4 regions of the Streptomyces sp. NBC_00386 genome follow, and region 2 is predicted to be linked to each of the others. Evidence: riboswitches for the same ligand, from Rfam matches in the RefSeq annotation. Region 2 holds a riboswitch; each other region holds the start of a gene.

What was found. A riboswitch is a leader RNA that binds a small molecule or an ion and turns the genes downstream of it on or off. The one in region 2 is predicted to bind cyclic di-AMP.
Region 1: another riboswitch for cyclic di-AMP. It lies ahead of OG780_RS07070 (M23 family metallopeptidase); the one in region 2 lies ahead of OG780_RS24890 (transglycosylase family protein).
Region 3: another riboswitch for cyclic di-AMP. It lies ahead of OG780_RS17975 (transglycosylase SLT domain-containing protein); the one in region 2 lies ahead of OG780_RS24890 (transglycosylase family protein).
Region 4: another riboswitch for cyclic di-AMP. It lies ahead of OG780_RS11265 (M23 family metallopeptidase); the one in region 2 lies ahead of OG780_RS24890 (transglycosylase family protein).

What each region holds. Positions count from the first base shown of each region.
Region 1 covers NZ_CP107950.1:1,639,671-1,644,460, reverse strand. Annotated here, with positions in the region: gene OG780_RS07085 (helix-turn-helix domain-containing protein) at 1-50, shown strand, start outside; gene OG780_RS07080 (DUF6126 family protein) at 77-193, shown strand; gene OG780_RS07075 (tyrosine-protein phosphatase) at 217-1,014, opposite strand; cyclic di-AMP (ydaO/yuaA leader) riboswitch at 1,656-1,817, shown strand; gene OG780_RS07070 (M23 family metallopeptidase) at 1,822-2,754, shown strand; gene OG780_RS07065 (SGNH/GDSL hydrolase family protein) at 3,025-3,810, shown strand; gene OG780_RS07060 (TetR/AcrR family transcriptional regulator) at 4,031-4,651, opposite strand.
Region 2 covers NZ_CP107950.1:5,641,562-5,646,351, forward strand. Annotated here, with positions in the region: gene OG780_RS24880 (cytochrome P450 family protein) at 1-285, shown strand, start outside; gene OG780_RS24885 (transglycosylase family protein) at 585-1,472, shown strand; cyclic di-AMP (ydaO/yuaA leader) riboswitch at 1,656-1,848, shown strand; gene OG780_RS24890 (transglycosylase family protein) at 1,853-2,551, shown strand; gene eno (phosphopyruvate hydratase) at 2,932-4,212, shown strand; gene OG780_RS24900 (FtsB family cell division protein) at 4,332-4,790, shown strand, end outside.
Region 3 covers NZ_CP107950.1:4,112,929-4,117,718, reverse strand. Annotated here, with positions in the region: gene fahA (fumarylacetoacetase) at 1-19, opposite strand, end outside; gene OG780_RS17980 (HAD family hydrolase) at 634-1,443, shown strand; gene OG780_RS17975 (transglycosylase SLT domain-containing protein) at 1,642-2,403, opposite strand; cyclic di-AMP (ydaO/yuaA leader) riboswitch at 2,408-2,568, opposite strand; partial or broken gene OG780_RS17970 (CocE/NonD family hydrolase) at 3,010-4,790, opposite strand, start outside.
Region 4 covers NZ_CP107950.1:2,600,948-2,605,737, forward strand. Annotated here, with positions in the region: gene OG780_RS11250 (bifunctional acetate--CoA ligase family protein/GNAT family N-acetyltransferase) at 1-324, opposite strand, end outside; gene OG780_RS11255 (HPr family phosphocarrier protein) at 500-781, shown strand; gene OG780_RS11260 (GntR family transcriptional regulator) at 1,009-1,701, opposite strand; gene OG780_RS11265 (M23 family metallopeptidase) at 1,898-2,665, opposite strand; cyclic di-AMP (ydaO/yuaA leader) riboswitch at 2,678-2,837, opposite strand; gene OG780_RS11270 (M16 family metallopeptidase) at 3,053-4,441, opposite strand; gene OG780_RS11275 (M16 family metallopeptidase) at 4,438-4,790, opposite strand, start outside.

The DNA.
Region 1 (4,790 bases), 4.0 Mb from region 2:
TGTGCCTCGGCCCGGCGACGGGCCACCCCACCTCGGGAGAGACGTCATGACCGAACCCACAGAACGCCGCCGCTCCATGGAGGACAGGTTCCCGCGCGCCCTGTGGGTGCGGCTGATCATCTATGTCGCCGTCGGCCACCTGTTCGCGGCCTTCATCTACCTGCTCTTCACGCTGGGTGCGCAGAACCAGTAGGGAGCCCGGTCCCGGCGGGCGGCTCAGTCCAGGAGCCGCCCGCGCAGGCGCTCCCGCAGCTCCGGCGTCAGTCCCAGGCCCTGCTCCAGATAGACCTCGACGCTGCCCCAGGTCTCCTCGATCGTCTCGAAGGCGGCTGTCAGGTACGCGGCGCGCGCGTCGAACAGCGGGCTGAGCAGTTCCATCACCTCGGGGGAGTAGGCACCGGCCGAGGAGCCGTTGCGGTGCACCTTGTAACGGCGGTGCGTGGCGTTCGACTCCAGGTAGTCGGCCACGATCGCCTCGCGCTCGACACCGAGGGCGAGCAGGGTGACCGCGACGGACAGCCCGGCACGGTCCTTGCCCGCCGCGCAGTGCATCAGCGCGGGCACGCTGTCGTCGGCCAGGGCGTGCAGCACCTGGGAGTGCTCGGCCGTGCGCTCCTTGATGATCGTGCGGTAGGAGTTGATCATCCGGTTCTCGCCCTTGCCGTCGCCGAGGATCGCGCGCAGCTGGTCGAGATCGCCGTCGCGGACCATCTTCCAGAACTCGCTGCCGTCCGCCGGGTCGCTCAGCGGGAGGTTCACGTTCCGCACGCCCGGCAGTTCGACGTCCGGGCCCTCCAGTCTCTGGTCCGCGGCATTACGGAAGTCGAAGATCGTGTGGAGACCCAGAGAGGCGAGGAACGCGGCGTCCTCCTCCGTGGCGTGGGCGAGGTGGCCGCTGCGGAACAGGTGCCCATAACGCACTCGCCGGCCGTCCGCGGTGGGCAGTCCGCCCACGTCGCGGAAGTTGCGCACTCCGCCGAGCTCGGGCTCGGTCGACGGGACCTGCTGCGTCACGGGGGCTCCTCCCATTCGGCCGCCGGCGTCGCCGTGCTGGACTCGGCGCCGCTCGTCGGCAGTTGTACCGGCTCGCGCTCCCGACGATACGACATGGGTTCCTCGGGCAATGAGTTGTCCACAGCCGATGCCTTCCGGACGGAACGCCCTGGAAGCGGCACATCGCGACATCTGATGTCGAATATGCATTCGATTCTTGTGATGGATCGGCCGCGCGCCTCTGGCCGCATCGGCCCCGTGGGGCAATTGACGCGATACGAGGCATTCGCGAGCGTCGTTTTGTGTGCCATTCCGAGCGGGGGTCCGGATGTGCCGGATATCCGTCCGTGCAGCATCTGTCTGTTCTGTCCGAATAAGCACCTTCATGGCAACTGGCCCTGGAATAGGGCATCCTGGGGCGAGTCGCGTGAGGAGCGTCATATTCGTGACGATGCGTTGCCGTCCTCATTACTCAACCTGCCTGGATTTTCAGGTGGGTTGAGAGGTCGGGAAGATCGTCACTCCACGGAGGGTGACGGCGGTTTCCGCATGGATCAAGAACGGCGAGCGCACAGAAACCGCACATAGTTGTCGACGCGCTCTCATGTCGCTTACGTTCTGCCTCAATCCGGACGGACGCCCAATCCTGCCGCCGCCCGGAATCCGCACACTCACCCGTACACGGCAGGAGCGGGGGACCCACAGGTTCCGCGCCTGATCCGGTTCTTTTCCGGAACAGGCTAGGGGTACAGCCGCGCAGCAGCGTGGCCGGGCATCTCCAGCCCGCACCCGACAGCTCACCCCGCAGGCGCCGGAGAGGAATTCGTCATGCCCGCGAAGGGTAAGCACCGCCGTCCCAAGTCCTTGCGTTTCACCCGCTCGATCGCCGTGGCCGGAACCGGTGGCGCCGCACTCGCGCTGCCCCTGATGGGAGCCACCGGCGCCCACGCCGCGACCCCGGCCACCGCCGTCGCGCACCATGTCGAGAAGGCCGCGACCGCCGCTCCCGCGAAGAAGGCCGCCAAGGCCGCCGGGACGAAGACGTACGCGGTGAGGTCCGGCGACTACCTCTCGAAGATCGCCGACGAGCAGAACGTCAGCGGCGGCTGGAAGAAGATCTACGCCGACAACCGCTCCTCCATCGGCGGCGACCCGTCGCTGATCCACCCGGGTCTGAAGCTGTCGCTCGGCAAGAAGGCCGCCGCCCACTCGGCCACGCACTCGGCCACCCGGACGACCACCTCGGCGAAGCCCGCTCAGGCGACCCCGGCCGCCGACCCGGCCCCCTCCGACACCGCTTCCACCACCCCTTCCACCACCCCTTCCACCACCCCTTCCACCGGCACTTCTTCCGGCTACACCCTGCCGGTCGCGAGCAGCTCCGTCGGCACGGGTTACAAGGTGGCGGGCAGCATGTGGTCCAGCGGTTACCACACGGGCGTGGACTTCGTGATCCCGACCGGCACCACGCTCAAGTCCATCGCCGCGGGCACGGTCGTCTCCGCGGGCTGGGGCGGCGCCTACGGCAACCAGGTCGTCATCCAGCACGCCGACGGCAAGTACTCCCAGTACGCCCACATGTCGTCGCTGTCCGTCTCGGCGGGGCAGACCGTGACCGAGGGGCAGCAGATAGGTCTCTCCGGCGCCACGGGCAACGTGACCGGACCGCACCTGCACTTCGAGATCCGCACCACGCCGGACTACGGCTCCGACATCGACCCGGTCGCGTACCTGCGCTCGCACGGTGTCGCCGTGGGCTGACCCCCCCGCCTCCTGCTCCTGACGGCAGGAAGATCTCCGAAGGCCGGACCCCACGATCCCCTGGGTCCGGCCTTCGGTGTGCCCGCGGCAACGGCCTCTGGGCGATCGCTGCTTCAACATCCTTGACGCGAGCCCTATTCCAGAGTTGACCAATGCTTGGCGAGTGGCTTATCTCACCGGCCGTCAACCCTTCCCTACGGTCGCGTAGCTCACATCAAAAGGTGAATCATGCTCCATGTGGCAGACGATTCGAAGAGTGACAACAGATCAGTGATCGGGTCGTACGTGGCGGTGGGGGACAGCTTCACCGAGGGCGTCGGCGACCCTGGGCCCGACGGAGCGTTCGTCGGCTGGGCGGACCGGTTCGCGGTACTTCTCGCGGACCGCAGGCCCGAAGGCGATTTCGGCTACACCAACCTCGCCGTGCGCGGCAAACTGCTCGACCAGATCGTCGAGTCCCAGCTCCAGAGGGCCAAGGAACTCGGCCCGGACCTGGTGTCGTTCTGCGCCGGCGGCAACGACATCATCCGCCCCGGCACCGACCCCGACGAGGTCGCGGAACGCTTCGAGCGCGCGATCATCGACCTCACCTCCGCCGTCGGCACCGTCATGGTGACCACCGGCTTCGACACGCGTGGCGTCCCCGTGCTCAAGCACCTGCGCGGCAAGATCGCCACCTACAACGGACATGTGCGTGCCATCGCGGACCGCTACGGCTGTCCCGTCCTCGACCTCTGGTCCCTGAAGACGATCCAGGACCGCCGGGCCTGGGACGGCGACCGGCTGCACCTCTCTCCCGAGGGGCACACCCGGGTGGCGCTCCGTGCCGGACAGGTACTCGGCCTGGAGGTCCCGGCCGACCCGGACCAGCCCTGGCCGCCCCTCCCGCCGCGCGGCACGCTGGAGATGCGCCGCGACAACATCCAGTGGGCGCGCGAGTACCTCGTCCCGTGGATCGGACGGCGGCTGCGCGGGGAGTCCTCGGGCGATCACGTCGCGGCCAAGGGCGCCCTCTCCCCGGACGACATCAAGATGCGCATCGAGTCGGTCGCCTGAGACGGCACCGGCCCGGTCGGCAGGGCCGGCCGGGCCGGTCGGGACCGGTACACCGGCGCCCGACCGGCCCGGCCCGGTCCCGTTGGCCGCGGCGCCCCGGGCGGGGTGCGGATCAGGAGTACCGGTCGCTCCCGGCGGGATCCGGGACGACCGCCCGCACGGCGGTCCACGCCGGGGAGTGGGCGAAGCGCGGTACGGGGCCGGGACCGGGGACCAGGCCCTAGCGGACCGCCGCCATCAACGCCTCGCGTTCCAGGCCAAGTTCGCGGGCGAGTGCCTCGTCCGCCCATTCCTGGGTCCGCGCCCGTGACACCGCTCCGGAGTACGCCGTCATCTGGACCGCCAGTCCGTCCAGCAGCGCCGTGAGCCTGAGGGCCGCGCTCGTGGGGTCCGGGCAGTGGAACTCGCCGGCGGCCACGCCCTCCGCGATCACCTCGGTCATCGCGGCCTTCCACTGCCGGTCGAGATCACGGGTGACCTCGCGCAGCGCGGGCTCCCGCAGGGCGACCGCCCAGCCCTCGATCCACAGGCGCCAGCCCTTGGCCTGCCCCGTCGGGGCGTACCAGCGCACGGCGGCCCGAAGGCGTCGCAGCGCCGTCGTACGGCGGCCGAGCAGCTTGCGCAGATGGGCGAGGTCGTCCTCGGCGGCGTAGGTGAACGCGGCGGCGACCAGCTTCTCCTTCGTCGAGAAGTGGTACAGCACCAGCGCGTTGCTCACGCCGAGGGTCGAGGCCACGTCGGCGATCCGTACCGCCGCGACGCCTCGCGCCTCGATCTGTTCCACGGCGGCCCGCAACAACTCCTCACGCCGCTCCGCCACGCTCAACCGGACTCTCGCCACGCGGCAACCCTAATCCCTTGCTAACGGCAGTGCTGTAGGAGGTCTCTTCCTTCAGTCTGTTCGAGCAGGATCGCGATGCCTTCGGCAACCCTGGCTCGAGAAGGCCTCTGTGTAGACCGGCGGGCGGTCCTGGTGTTGT
Region 2 (4,790 bases):
CTCGTGGTGCTCGCGGCCGCCGACCGTGACCCCGAACGTTTCGAACAGCCGGACACGCTGGATCTCGCGCGACGTGACCTTCAGCACTTGGGCTACGGCCACGGCATCCACTACTGCCTGGGCGCGCCGCTCGCCCGACTGGAGGGGCAGACCGCGCTCGGTACGCTCCTCGGCCGCCTGCCCGACATCCAACTCGCCGGAGAATCGTCTGATTTGCGCTGGCGTGGAGGTCTCATTATGCGTGGATTGCGCACGCTTCCTGTGGAGTTCACCCCGGTCAAATAGGCCTGGACCGGTCCATCGGTGACCCTTCGGCATCCCCGTCGAAGGGGTTCTTCCGCATACCGGAAAGAGTGCCCTTGCGGCTAGCGGAACATGATGCTCCATCAAATCTGTGATCTTCGCGTGATCTGTACTGCATCGACTTGTAACCAGCGTTCGAGTGCGACTACCTTCACCCATCAACGCGGCGCCTGCGCTTCTTGGTTCACAGGGGCCGCGGTACTCCCTGCTGTCACTCGAAAGGCCTTCGTATGCTCTCCGGGAACGGCCGTCACCGTCGCCCTCGTCAGGCCCCGGCACTCATGGTCGCCGCAGGGGTGACCGGATCGGCGATCGTCATCCCGCTGCTCGCCGCGGCGAGCGCGAGCGCGGCCGACGGGAACACCTGGGACCGGGTGGCGCAGTGCGAGAGCGGTGGCGCGTGGAGCGCCGACCAGAGCAACGGGTACTACGGCGGCCTTCAGCTCGACCAGGAGAACTGGGAGGCGCACGGCGGCCTCGACTACGCCCCGAGGGCCGACCAGGCCAGCCGCTCGCAGCAGATAGCCGTCGCCGAGAAGGTGCTCGCCGACAAGGGCCTCGCGGCCTGGCCGACCTGTGGGCCGCTCTCGGGTCTCAGCAAGGACGCGGCCGGCGTCAGCGTCGACACGGGCGTGGCCGGCGATGCCTCGAACGACGAGGACGAGTCCGGTTCGTACGTTTCGTCCGGCCTGGCGACGTCGCCCAGTACGTCACCTTCGGATGGTTCTTCCGCTTCGTCCGGTTCGGGTGACTCCGCGGACGCGACCGGCAGCACCGCGGAGCCCAGCGCCTCGCAGAGCTCCGACGACTCGGGCGCGGCGACCGGCAAGGGTGACGAATCAGCCAAGTCCGGGCAGAAGGACGCTTCTTCGAGCCCCTCCGACGCCCCGAGCACCGGCACCGGGCGGCACCGTGGCGGGGACGCCGCGCAGAGCGCGACCGGCGGCAGCGCCGACAGCACTGCCGGGCGGCATGCCGCGAGCGCCTCGAGCGACACCGCGTACGTCGCGGACGTCATCGACAACCTCTGGAAGGTTTCCGACGAGCTGGGCCTCGAAGGCGGATGGGCCGACCTGCCCACCGCCGATGCGGCGGCGACCGACGGCGGTCCCGGCCTCGTCGTACCTGGTCGGAGCATTGCGGACACTGTCGAAACGGTGCAAAACTAGCGGGAGTTCACGTCCTGGTTCGCTGGGGAATGTCCCATTTGGTGCAAGTGAGACATGGGTCTCAGAAGCCCTGATCGTCTTTGAATTTCCGCCGATCGACTGCTTACGGTCGTGACTGCTCGCCACAGCGGGCCCCGACGGTCGCAACGCCGAATCCTGCCAGCGGCCGTACGGGAACAGTCGTCGCGTCATGCGCCGTAGGCAGGAGCGGGGGACCCAAGGTAAGCGCCGCGTCCGGGAGTTGAGAGACACCCGGAACGGCTTGGGGTTAAGCCGCGTGTCGGACGTCCTGGAGACGGGACCGAAGGCGCGCGGCCGGGCAACTCAACCGGCCCGAACCCGACAGCTCACCTCGCAGGCGTCGGTGAGGGGATCTCTCCATGCTGTTCTCCAGCAAGGGCAAGCACCGCCGCCCGAACAAGGCCACCCGCGTCGCCACGCTCGCCGGTGTCACCGGTGTCGCCATCGCCGCTCCGCTGATGGCGGCCGGCAGCGCCTCCGCCGCCACCGCCTCCGAGTGGGACGCCGTCGCCCAGTGCGAGGCCGGCGGCAACTGGTCGATCAACACCGGCAACGGCTACTACGGCGGACTCCAGTTCTCGTCCTCCACCTGGGCCGCGTACGGCGGCACCGCCTACGCCTCGACCGCCGACCAGGCGTCGAAGTCGCAGCAGATCGCCATCGGCGAGAAGGTCCTCGCCGGACAGGGCAAGGGTGCCTGGCCGACCTGCGGCGTGGGCCTGTCGAGCGCCGCGTACGGCGGTGACACCTCGACCCCGTCGACCCCCTCCGGCTCCTCCTCGTCGGGCGCCTCGCAGGGCACCACCACCCGTACGACGGAGCAGCCCGCCTCCCGTTCCGCGGAGCGCCCCGCCGTCCAGAAGACCGTCACCACCCCGACCGGCAAGAAGGTCAAGAAGGGCGACGGCGAGTACAAGGTCGTCAAGGGCGACACCCTCAGCTCGATCGCCGAGAAGAAGCACGTCAAGGGCGGCTGGCAGAAGCTGTTCAAGCTGAACAAGGACATCGTCGCCGACGCCGACTTCATCTACCCGGGCCAGCAGCTGCACCTGCGCTGAGTACCGCGGCGCGCCGGTGCCGTGTGGTCGCCTTCGGCGGAGGGCGGCCACCTCTCGGACGGCGCGCGGGTGTCTTCCGGGCCGGATTCCGGCCCGCGTCCGAGCCGGACGACAGCTCCCCTCCCGAACCGGGCCTTTTTGGGAAAGGCCCGGTGAGGGTCCCCGTCCCCACGGGCTCCCCGCTCCGGTGCGTGTTCCCCCGCACGCGCCGGAGCGGGGTTTTTCATTTCTTTTTTTGTTCCGTTCAGGAACAATATGTACGCTCAGTTCCGCTCAAGGGGTGGTCGATCGGCTGGCCGATCCCCGTGAGCCGGTTAGGCTCATCCCGCAGGGCTGCCAAGTCCTGCTTACCCGCGTCACATCCCAATAAGGAGATGCTCGTGCCGTCCATCGACGTCGTCGTAGCCCGGGAAATCCTGGACTCCCGAGGCAACCCCACGGTCGAGGTCGAGGTCGGCCTCGACGACGGCAGCACGGGTCGTGCCGCCGTTCCGTCCGGCGCCTCCACCGGAGCCTTCGAGGCCATCGAGCTTCGCGACGGTGACCCCAACCGCTACCACGGCAAGGGTGTCGAGAAGGCCGTCCTCGCCGTCATCGAGCAGATCGGCCCGGAGCTCGTCGGCTACGACGCCACCGAGCAGCGCCTGATCGACCAGGCCATGTTCGACCTGGACGCCACCGACAACAAGGGCTCGCTCGGCGCCAACGCCATCCTCGGCGTCTCGCTCGCCGTCGCGCACGCCGCCTCCGAGGCGTCCGACCTGCCGCTCTTCCGCTACCTGGGCGGCCCGAACGCGCACCTGCTGCCCGTTCCGATGATGAACATCCTGAACGGCGGGTCGCACGCCGACTCGAACGTGGACATCCAGGAGTTCATGATCGCCCCGATCGGCGCGGAGTCCTTCTCCGAGGCCCTGCGCTGGGGCGCCGAGGTCTACCACACCCTCAAGAAGGTGCTGAAGACCAAGGGCCTGTCCACCGGCCTCGGCGACGAGGGCGGCTTCGCCCCGAACCTGGAGTCGAACCGCGCCGCCCTCGACCTCATCCTCGAGGCCATCAAGGAGGCCGGCTACACCCCCGGCGAGCAGATCGCCCTCGCCCTCGACGTCGCCGCCTCCGAGTTCTACAAGGACGGCGTCTACACCTTCGAGGGCAAGGAGCGCTCCGCCGCCGAGATGACCGAGTACTACGCCGAGCTCGTCGCGGCGTACCCGCTCGTCTCCATCGAGGACCCGCTGTTCGAGGACGACTGGGACGGCTGGAAGATCATCACCGACCAGCTGGGCGACAAGGTCCAGATCGTCGGCGACGACCTCTTCGTCACCAACCCGGAGCGCCTGGCCCGCGGCATCGAGGAGGGCTCCGCCAACGCCCTGCTCGTCAAGGTCAACCAGATCGGCTCGCTGACCGAGACCCTGGACGCCGTCGAGCTGGCCCAGCGCAACGGCTTCAAGTGCATGATGTCCCACCGCTCCGGCGAGACCGAGGACGTCACCATCGCCGACCTCGCGGTCGCCGTGAACTGCGGTCAGATCAAGACCGGCGCCCCGGCCCGCTCGGACCGTGTCGCCAAGTACAACCAGCTCCTGCGCATCGAGGAGATCCTCGACGACGCCGCGGTCTACGCCGGCCGCAGCGCCTTCCCGCGCTTCAAGGGCTGAGCCCCGCACGGCTCAGGCAGCGTCCTCCGTACGTCCCCGTACCCGGTCCCGTACCGTGTGCGGGGACGTACGCACGTGACGGGCCCGCACGGCGGGCCGGTACTGGGGAGGCGGGACTCATGGCCGTGAAGGACCGGGACCGGTTCTCCACCTCGACCAGGCTGAAGCTGCTCGGCGAGCAGACGGCGGCCAGGGTCTACCGCTCCCAGACCAAGCGGCAGGCGCGCCGCTCCCGGCTGACCGGCCGGGCCGCGCTGCTCGCCATGGTCCTGTGCTCCCTGATCGTCGCCCTCGCCTACCCGATGCGGCAGTACGTCTCCCAGCGCGCCCAGATCGGCGACGTGGAGCGGCAGCGGGAGCAGGCCCGGCAACGGGTCGAGCAGCTGCGCGACCTCAAGGCACGCTGGCAGGACGACGCGTACGCCAAGCAGCAGATCCGGCAGCGGCTGCACTATGTGATGCCGGGCGAGACCGGGTACGTCGTGATCGACCCGGACGCCGCGAAGCAGTCCCGTGCCGAGCGGGGCGCCGCCGACCGCCCCTGGTACACCAATGTGTGGGACGGCGTGGACAAATCC
Region 3 (4,790 bases), 1.5 Mb from region 2:
GGACATCGAAGGGGGGCATCGGTAGGTGCCTCGCTTTCGGATTCGTACTCGCCATGTGATCCATGCGTTCCACGCGTTTCAATGTGGTCGGGGCACACGTTACGGGGGACTGTCCCCGCTGCGGCAGGGCCTAAAGGGTTTGCAATGTCCGTATTGGTTCCGCGCGGAGCCGGAGGTCCGTGGGCGGCGGGTGCGCCGGACCCGGGTGACGGGTGCCGCTTCTCGGTTCCGTGGCCGCGCTTCACGGACCTGCTCACGGCTGCCCGAGACTGCCCGCGGCTGTCTTGTACGGTTCCGTGGCGTGCCCCCCCCAAGGGGGGAGGAGTTCGCCTCTGCCCGGCCCAACGGGCTTCTCCGCGAACGGACTTGTCGATGTCCGGCCCCGATGGCCGACGTGGTGCGGTACGGCGGTCGAGGTGGTCTTTCGGTGAGCTGGCCTTTGTCCAGGGGGTGTTGGGGAGTTGTGGTCGGTCGTGTGCGGGAAAGTCGGTGTGGACGGAAGTGGAGCGTGGGTGATCCGAAGCGGTCGCAACGCGCTTACCACCGTGCGGTGAACGGCGTTGCTGACGGGATACCGGACGTCGTCCGGTTCAGGCCGGGCCGATGAGTCGTTCGATCCGTATTCTTCGGATCATGGCCGCTCCGACTGCATATTCACTCATCGCCACTGACCTGGACGGAACGCTGCTGCGCGGCGACGACACACTCTCCGACCGGTCACGCGCCGCGTTGGCGAAGGTGACCCGGGCGGGTGCCCGTCATCTCGTGGTCACGGGCCGACCCGCACCGCGTGTGCGACCGCTTCTCGACGAACTCGGCGGCGAGGGACTGGCGGTGTGCGGGCAGGGGGCGCAGCTGTACGACGCCGGCGCGGACCGCATGCTGTGGTCGGTGACCCTGGACAGGGAACTGGCGGAGACGGCGCTCGGCAAGATCGAGGCGGAGGTCGGGCTGCTGTACGCGGCGGTCGACCAGGACGGCGTGGACGGGCTGACGCTCATCGAGCCGGGCTATGTCATGCCGCATCCGACTCTGCCGGCGGTGCGGGTGCCGCGCCGGGACGACCTCTGGGCGGAGCCGATCAGCAAGGTGTTGCTCCGTCACCCCTCTTTGTCCGACGACGAGTTGGCGTCGGCGGCACGGGGAGTGGTCGGTTCGCTGGCGACGGTCACCATGTCCGGTCCCGGCACCGTCGAACTCCAGCCATGCGGGGTGACCAAGGCGACGGGCCTGGCTCTCGCCGCGGCGCACCTCGGGCTCACCCCGGACGCGACGCTCGCCTTCGGTGACATGCCCAATGACATCCCGATGTTCGACTGGGCGGCCCGAGGTGTGGCGATGGCCAACGCTCATCCGGAACTGAAGGCGGTGGCCGACGAAATCACCCTGTCGAACGAGGACGACGGGATCGCGGTCGTGCTGGAGCGCCTCTTCGGCTTCTAGCGGCGCCGACACGCCCGCCCGGCGCACCCACGAACGCACACCCGCCGACACATTCGGAGCGGACCCGCCGCCGCGCCCACGGACGCACACCGGCTGACGCGACCGCAACCCACCCGCCGACGCGACCGCAACGCACCCGCCGACGGGCCGGGAAGGCGCCGTCGGCGGGTGCGGATGAAGACGGGGTGCGGGGTGGGATCAGTAGGCGCCGTTGACGTTGTCGATGGAGCCGTACTTGTCGGCCGCGTAGTTGCAGGCCGCGGTGATGTTGGCGACCGGGTCGTAGATGTTCGACGACGTGCCGGCGACGTGGTACGCCTGGAACGTGGGGTCGATCACCTGGAGCAGGCCCTTGGAGGGGATGCCCGCGGCGGCGTTGGAGTCCCAGTTGTTGATGGCGTTGGGGTTGCCGGAGGACTCGCGTATCACGTTGCGGTGGATGCCGTCGTAGCTGCCCGGGATGCCCGCCTTGGCCATGACGTCCAGGGATTCCTTGATCCAGCCGTCGAGGTTGTTGGAGTACGTCTTGGCGGAGGCCTGGGTGACGGTGGTCGCCTTGGACTTGGCGACGGCGGTGGTCGCGTTCGCCGTGGTGCGGACGGTCGTCGACTTCAGCGTCTTCGTGCCCACGGTCAGCTTCAGGCCCGGACGGAGGTGGGCGGGGTTGTCACCGATGACCGCGCGGTTCGCCGCGTACAGCTTCTTCCAGCCGCCGCTCTTGGGGTACTTCTGCGCCACCTTGGAGAGCGTGTCGCCGGCGACCACCTTGTAGGTGACGAGCTGCACGTTGGGGACCACCGCGGTGTGGGCGGCCTGCGGGGCCTGCGCCGGGGTGGCGGCGCTGGCGCCGGTGGCGCTCACGAGCGGGAGGGCGAGGGCGATGCCGCCCGTTCCGGCGGCGATCATGCCCCGGGTGATGACGTTGGTCTTCTTGCGGCGGTGCTTGGCACGTACGGGCATGACGAAATGTCCTCTCCGACGCCTGCGAGGTGAGCTGTCGGGTTCGGGCGGGAGATGCCCGGCCGCGCTGTGGGCGCGGCTTCACCCCAAGCCGGTCCGGTGTGCCCGGATCGGCGGCTTACCTGTGGTTCCCCCGCTCCTGCCGTGCGTGGGTCGATGGGTTGCCGGGCGGCGGCAGGATTCGGCGATCCGCCCGGGGTCGACCAGAACGTATGCGAGAGCACATGTCCGAAACAAGATGAGATTTGACTGCGAAGATCGCTTTCTCCTGGTTAATGCGTGGGTAAAAAGTCCGATTGCGCCGGAATTGGATCCTCAACTTGCCTTTGGCAAACGGGTTGGGCCGGAGAGGGTGTGCGGCGGGGGTCCGGCTCGCCGGTGACCCAACTCACGAGACCAAAGAGCATCAAGGCGGCATGAAGGGTAATTCGGGCATTGCGCTTGCGGTGGAAGCCGCCGTTGAGCCCTTCGCGGGGTGCTGAGCGGCCCCTGGCGCGGCGGGAATTGTGGCGCGGGACACATCGAGGAGCGCGGCCGCCCGGCGGCGGGAGCGCCGCCCGGACGCGGTCCGAACCCGGGCCGGTGCGCGGTGAAGTGCGCCTCGCCTCACCGGTGTTCGGCACGAGAGTGTCCTGTCGCCGTCCGGCGCGCGGCGATATGCCAGGGCCCGCGCCGTGAGCGGGTGGCGCAGGCCCGGGCCTGGGGCGCGTGTGGATGCGTAGCGGTCCGGGGGAGTGAACTCCCGTGCCGGTGGGCCCAGTCGGCCGGCTGTGCGCGGGCGGACAGCGGGTCCGAGGTGTCGATCGTGTACGTCTCCCGGGCCTCCTCCGTGCATTCGAGGCCGTCGGGGTACACGCGGGTGCCGCCGCGCCCCGGGTCCACCTCGAGGCGCCAGGTCTCCGCGGCCACGTCGCGCAGGGCCAGACGCCGGGGGCGGGGCTCGTCCAGGGTGCCCGAGACGGTCGCGCCGAGGGGTGCGAACTGCTCCGGTTCCTCGAAGGCGACCGAGGCGTCCGACTCCGTTGCCCGTAACGGGAGTTCCAGGACGCTGCCGATCGGCTCCAGGGTGAAGCCCGCCTCCGAGCCCGGCTGGGGCCAGATCCAGGCCGGTACGCGGAGGAGAGGCCCAGCCGGATCCGGTGGCCCACCGGGAACGCGTGGCCGATGGCGTTCAGGTCGAACACCACGTTCTCCGTGGTGCCCGGTTCCCGGGGAACCGCCCGGTCGGGGCCCCGGCGCGCCGAGAGGTTCAGGGCGCCCCGGGTGGCGAGCGTGGACGCTCCGTCCGGGGCGACGTCGCACAGCCGGGCGATCACCTGGCTCCTGGGTGACGCGGACGTCAGCCGCAGATTGACCCGGGGGCGGCCCAGGACCCAGGTCTCCTCCGGCGCCTCGAACTCGAAGCAGGCCGAGCGGGTGTCCTCCTCCCGTTGGTCCGGCGGCAGGCCGGCGTCGTCGCCGGAAGGGAACAGCCGGCCCGCGTCGACCCCCGTGTGCTGCGGGGACCGGACCGGCAGCGGGGCGTCCTGGAGCGCGTACACGACCGGGGTCACCGAGGGTGAGGGCCAGGCCGGGTCACCCACCCGGCGGCCGGGGATCCGCGCGTACACCGTCGCCGGAGGGTGCGCGTCCATCACGTACGAGCGCAGAAGGGGGGACGGAGAGCGCGTCCGTCTCCTCGTCCCTGAGTCAGTGGTCCCACCGGCGCAGCGTCTCCTGGAGGAAGCCGATGGCCGGTCCAGGGGGCAGGCCCCGGTCCGGGTACTGGCGGGACCAGGGGCCGATGAGACCTCGTACGCGATCCGGCGGCAGGTTCCGCACCGGACGCAGCACGGTGTCGCGGTGCGGGTCGTGCCGGACGCCGACCGCGAGGACCGCGGCGCGGATGGCCCCGTACTCCTCGCGGAGGCTGCCGTGGCGCCAGTACGCGTCCCTGGTCCGGTGCGCCGGCCAGGTGTGCGCGGCGGGGCCGATCGCCCCCAGCCGTTTCTCCCACCTGCTCCGCCACATGCCCTCGCCCACGTGCGCGGGGTCCGGCGGGCGGGCGGCGAAGGCGAGCAGTCGGGCCGACCGGGCGTGCGTGTCGAGGGTGAGGACGGAACCTCCCGCATGGTGCACGTCGTTGTCATAGAGGTCGTCGGTCGAGCAGACCGTGACGATCACCTTGAGCGGCTCGGGCGCGCGGGCCGCGATCCGGAGGGAGTCGAAGCCGCCCCAAGCGATCCCGAACATGCCGACCCGGCCGGTGCACCAGGACTGGGCCGCCGGTCAGGAGGCCACCTCCACCCCGTCGTCCGGCTCGTTCCCCGTGTGTTCGTCCCCCGGCATCCCCTCCGAATTGCCGTGGCCGGGCACGTCCACGCGGACGGAGGCGTAGCCGTGCCCGG
Region 4 (4,790 bases), 3.0 Mb from region 2:
GGGCGCGGAGGCGGGCATGCCGTCCGCGTTGATCCGGTCGTAGCGCACGGTGGCGATGAACTCGCCGCCCACCGTGGCCGCGAGGCCCACGCGGTCCACGAAGTCGTGGTGGGTGAAGCGGTGGACGTCCTTGGCGGACAGCCGCGGATAGGGCGCGAAGAAGCGGTAGTACTTCGACTCGTCCGACACCTGCTCGTAGAAGCTGACCAGGCGTTCGGCGTCGTCGACGGTGATGGGCCTGATGCGTGCGGTGCCGCCGTCGCGCAGCACCACGTCGGCCTCCCAGTGGGCTGGGTACTCGTGCCGGTCCGCCGAGGTCTGCATGGGCCCCAGAGTACGGCTCGCGTACGACAACGGCGCGAGGCAGTCTGAGGGTGACGGGCGTCGGAGCGGGTCCTCGGCCGACACCGCGGCGGGTGAGGTCCGGGACCGTTCGGGCACGCCTCGCGATATGAAAGAATGGTCTAGACAACCTTGAACACCCGAAGGGCAGCATCACATGGCTGAGCGCCGCGTCAACGTCGGCTGGACCGAGGGCCTCCATGCCCGCCCCGCCTCCATCTTCGTCCGGGCCGCCACGGCTTCCGGCATCCCCGTGACGATCGCCAAGGCCGACGGGAACCCCGTCAACGCGGCCTCCATGCTCGCGGTCCTCGGCCTGGGCGCCCAGGGCGGCGAGGAGATCGTCCTCACGTCGGACTCCGAGGGCGCGGATGCCGCTCTCGACCGTCTGGCGAAGCTGGTCGCCGAGGGGCTCGACGAACTCCCCGAGACCGTCTGAGCCGCCCACGAGGCACGTGGACTCACACGGCCGAGCCGCGCTCCCCTTCGCCGGGTGGCGCGGCTCGGCCGTTTTTCCGTACCCTCGCTCGGAAATTCCCCACATGCCACGTACGACCTCGCGCCATGGCCGCGGGAATGGCGTGCGCCGAAATTCCGGACACACGCATAAAAGGGCATCAGAAATGAGCCCCTGCCGAATATCCCTCTTTGTATACGGCGCCCGTGTTAATGACGCGGGCCCGTCATGTTTACGGGATGTTGCGAACTTCTCACACGGTCCGGCCGGTCGCCGCCGGGAAATCGGAGCCGGTGCGCGGCCGTGGCGCGCTCGGTGTGCAGGGCCGTGATCGCGCGGGCCCGCTCACTGTCCCCGCGGGCGACCGCGTCCACGATGCCGCCGTGCTCCGCCCAGGATTCCGCGGGGTCGGCCGGCGCCTCCACCGAGTACATCCAGGCGATCTTGTGGCGCAGCTGGGCGAGCGTCGAGGTGAGCGCGGGGCTGCCGGACGCCTGCGCGAGCGTCTCGTGGAACCAGCCGCCCAACGAGCGCAGATCCTCGCTGTGGCCTCGCCTGGAGCGCTCCTGCCCCAGCCTGACCAGACCCCGCAGCACCTTCAGGTGGGCCTCCGTGCGCCGCTGCGCGGCCCTCGCGGCACCCAGCGGTTCCAGCAGCATGCGCATCTCCAGGAGGTCCGCGGCCTCCAGCTCGGAGGGCTCCGCGACACACGCGCCCGCGTGCCGGCGGGTGACCACGAACCCCTCGGCCTCCAGCGTGCGCAGGGCCTCGCGCACGGGGACGCGAGAGACGCCGTATCGGCGTGCGAGCAGTTCCTCGGTGAGGCGGCCGCCGCGCTCGTAGACACCCGCGACGATGTCGTCACGGATCGCCGTGCACACCGAGTGCGCCGGAATACGCATGACCGACCTCCGCTTTAATCCCCGTGAAACGCCGTCGATTGACGCTTGTTCAGTGACTCTATTGCAGGAAGCCTGAATTTCCGATGGCAGGCCTGAATCCATGGATATTTTTTGGACAGACGGCATCTGGAAACGACGATGCCCCGGCTCGGTGAGCCGGGGCATCGAAAGCGGCGAAGAAGCCGCGAAGCGGTCGTCAGACGTTGACGCCGTGCGAGCGCAGGTACGCGACCGGGTCCATGTCCGATCCGTACTCGGCGGTCGTACGGGCCTCGAAGTGAAGGTGGGGACCGGTGGTGTTGCCGGTGTCCCCCGAGAGAGCGATCTGCTGCCCCGGAGTGACCGTCTGCCCCACGGACACACCGATGGACGAGAGGTGGCCGTACATGGTGTACGTGCCGTCGTGCATCTTGATCACGACTTGATTGCCGTAGGCGCCGCCCCAGCCGGCCGTGACGACCGTGCCGGAGCCGACGGCGTGGACCGAGGTGCCGGACGCGGCGTGGAAGTCGACTCCGGTGTGGCTGCCGGAGGACCAGAGGCTGCTGCTGGCCTGGTAGCCGGTGGAGACGTACGAACCGGTGATCGGCATGACGAACGTGTTCAGACGCTTGCGCTCGGCCTCGCGGGCGGCGCGCTCCTTGGTCTCGCGCAGCTCCTGGGCCTGCTCCGCGGCCTGCTTGCGCGCGGTCTGCTCGGCCTGCTTGCGCGCGGCGGCCTCGTCGGCGGCGCGCAGCTGCGCGAAGGCCTGGGCGTCGATCTGGTCGGCGACCGTGTCGTTGAGGGTGACGGTCTGGGTCAGCCCGGTCTGCTCGACGGAGGTTTCCGCGGCGAACGCGGGGGCGGCCAGGGTTCCGATGACACCGGTGGTGGTGAGCGCCGCGACCCCGACGGCGGTCGTGGTGGTCGTGCTGTGCACGCGGCTCGTACGACGGTGCTTGCCGGTGCCACAGGTGAACGCCATGTAGGGGCTGATCCTTTCCTTCCCTCTCGCCTACCGGGTTAGCTGACGGGTTCGGAGCAGGAAGGTCTCCTACGGGCCCCCTCCGGAGAGGGCGTCCGATTCACCCCAGGGACTACGTGTGGGTCCCCGGCTCCCCTGACTCGCGTCATGGGGGACTCGGCGATGACTGTCCGGTGCCGCGGGCGCGGCGCACTGCGTGACGAACAGCCGCACTGACGCTAAGCGGGGCAACTTTCGAACAACAAACGGATCACGATTTTTGTAACGTATCCCACAGGGCAGAAGGGTGACCGTCATACGAATACGGACATCTTGGGAACGGCTTCCGGAAAAGGGAGGGCCCTGACGGCTCTTCAGCCGTCAGGGCCCTCCCGCGTCGCACGGGTTCTACTCGGCGGCCACCACGGTGACTTCACCGATTCCGAGGGCCCTGACCGGCTCCGCGATCTGCGCCGCGTCGCCCACCAGGACGGTCACCAGACGGTCCGTCGGGAAGGCGCTCACGGCCGCCGCGGTGGCCTCCACGGTGCCGGTGGCGGCCAGTTGCCGGTAGAGCGTCGCCTGATAGTCGTCCGGCAGGTGCTGCTCGACCTGGTCCGCGAGCGTGCTCGCGACCGCCGCGGCCGTCTCGAACTTGAGGGGCGCGACACCCACCAGGTTCTGCACGGCGACGTCGCGCTCCGCGTCGGTCAGACCCTCGGCCGCGAGGGTGCGCAGCACCGTCCACAGGTCGTCGAGCGCAGGACCGGTGTTGGGGGTGTCGACCGAGCCGCTGATGGCGAGCATCGCGGCTCCCGTGCCGTCCGGCGCGGAGCGCAGGACCTGTCCGAACGCCCGCACGCCGTAGGTGTAGCCCTTCTCCTCGCGCAGGACGCGGTCCAGGCGCGAGGTGAGGGTGCCGCCGAGGCAGTAGGTGCCGAGGACCTGCGCGGGCCACACGCGGTCGTGCCGGTCGGCGCCGACCCGGCCGATGAGCAGCTGCGTCTGGACGGCGCCGGGGCGGTCGACGATGATCACGCGGCCGGTGTCGTCGGCGCTCACCGGCGGCACGGGGCGCGGCTGGGCGGCCGAGCCGGTCCAGGAGCCGAGCGTGTCGGCGAGCAGTTCGTCGAGATCGACATCGGTCAGGTCACCGACGACGACGGCAGTGGCCGTGACGGGGCGCACGTGCCTCTCGTAGAACGCGCGAACGGCCGACGAGTCGATGTTCTGGACGGTCTCCTCGGTGCCCTGCCGCGGGCGCGCCATGCGCGCGCTCGCCGGGAACAGCTCCTTGGAGAGCTCTTTGGCGGCACGGCGGGCGGGATTGGCCGTCTCGTGCGGGATCTCGTCCAGCCGGTTGGTCACCAGCCGCTCGACCTCGCTGTCCGCGAACGCGGGGGCCCGCAGGGCGTCGGCGAGCAGGCCGAGGGCCTTGGCCAGGCGCGAGACGGGCACTTCGAGGGACAGGCGCACACCGGGGTGGTCGGCGTGCGCGTCGAGCGTGGCGCCGCAGCGCTCCAGTTCGGCGGCGAAGTCCTCGGCCGAGTGCTTGTCGGTGCCCTCGGAGAAGGCGCGCGCCATGATCGTGGCGATGCCGTCCAGGCCCGCCGGCTCGGCGTCCAGCGGCGCGTCGAGGTTCACCTCGACGGCCACGACCTGCTGGCCGGGGCGATGGCAGCGCAGCACGGTCAGACCGTTGTCCAGGGTGCCCCGCTCGGGGGCGGGAAACGCCCACGGCTTCGGCTGGCCGGCCTGGGGCTGCGGGTGGAAGTCCATGGTGGCGAGCTCGGTCACTTCGCCGCCTCCTCGTCGGTCTCGTCGGCGGAGTCAGCCGCGTCGGCTGCTTCGGCGGTGGTCGGCTCGTAGACGAGCACCGCGCGGTTGTCGGGGCGCAGGCGGGCCTTGGCGGCCTCCCGGACCTCCTCCGCCGTGACGTCGAGGACGCGCTGCACGGCGGTCAGGGCGAGCTGCGGGTCCCCGAACAGGACGGCGTACCGGCACAGTTCGTCGGCGCGGCCCGCCACGGTGCCGAGCCGGTCGAGCCATTCGCGCTCCAACTGGGCCTGGGCGCGCTCCATCTCACCGGCCGTGGGGCCCTCCTCGGCGAACCGGGCGAGCTCCTCGTCGACGGCGGCCTCGATGA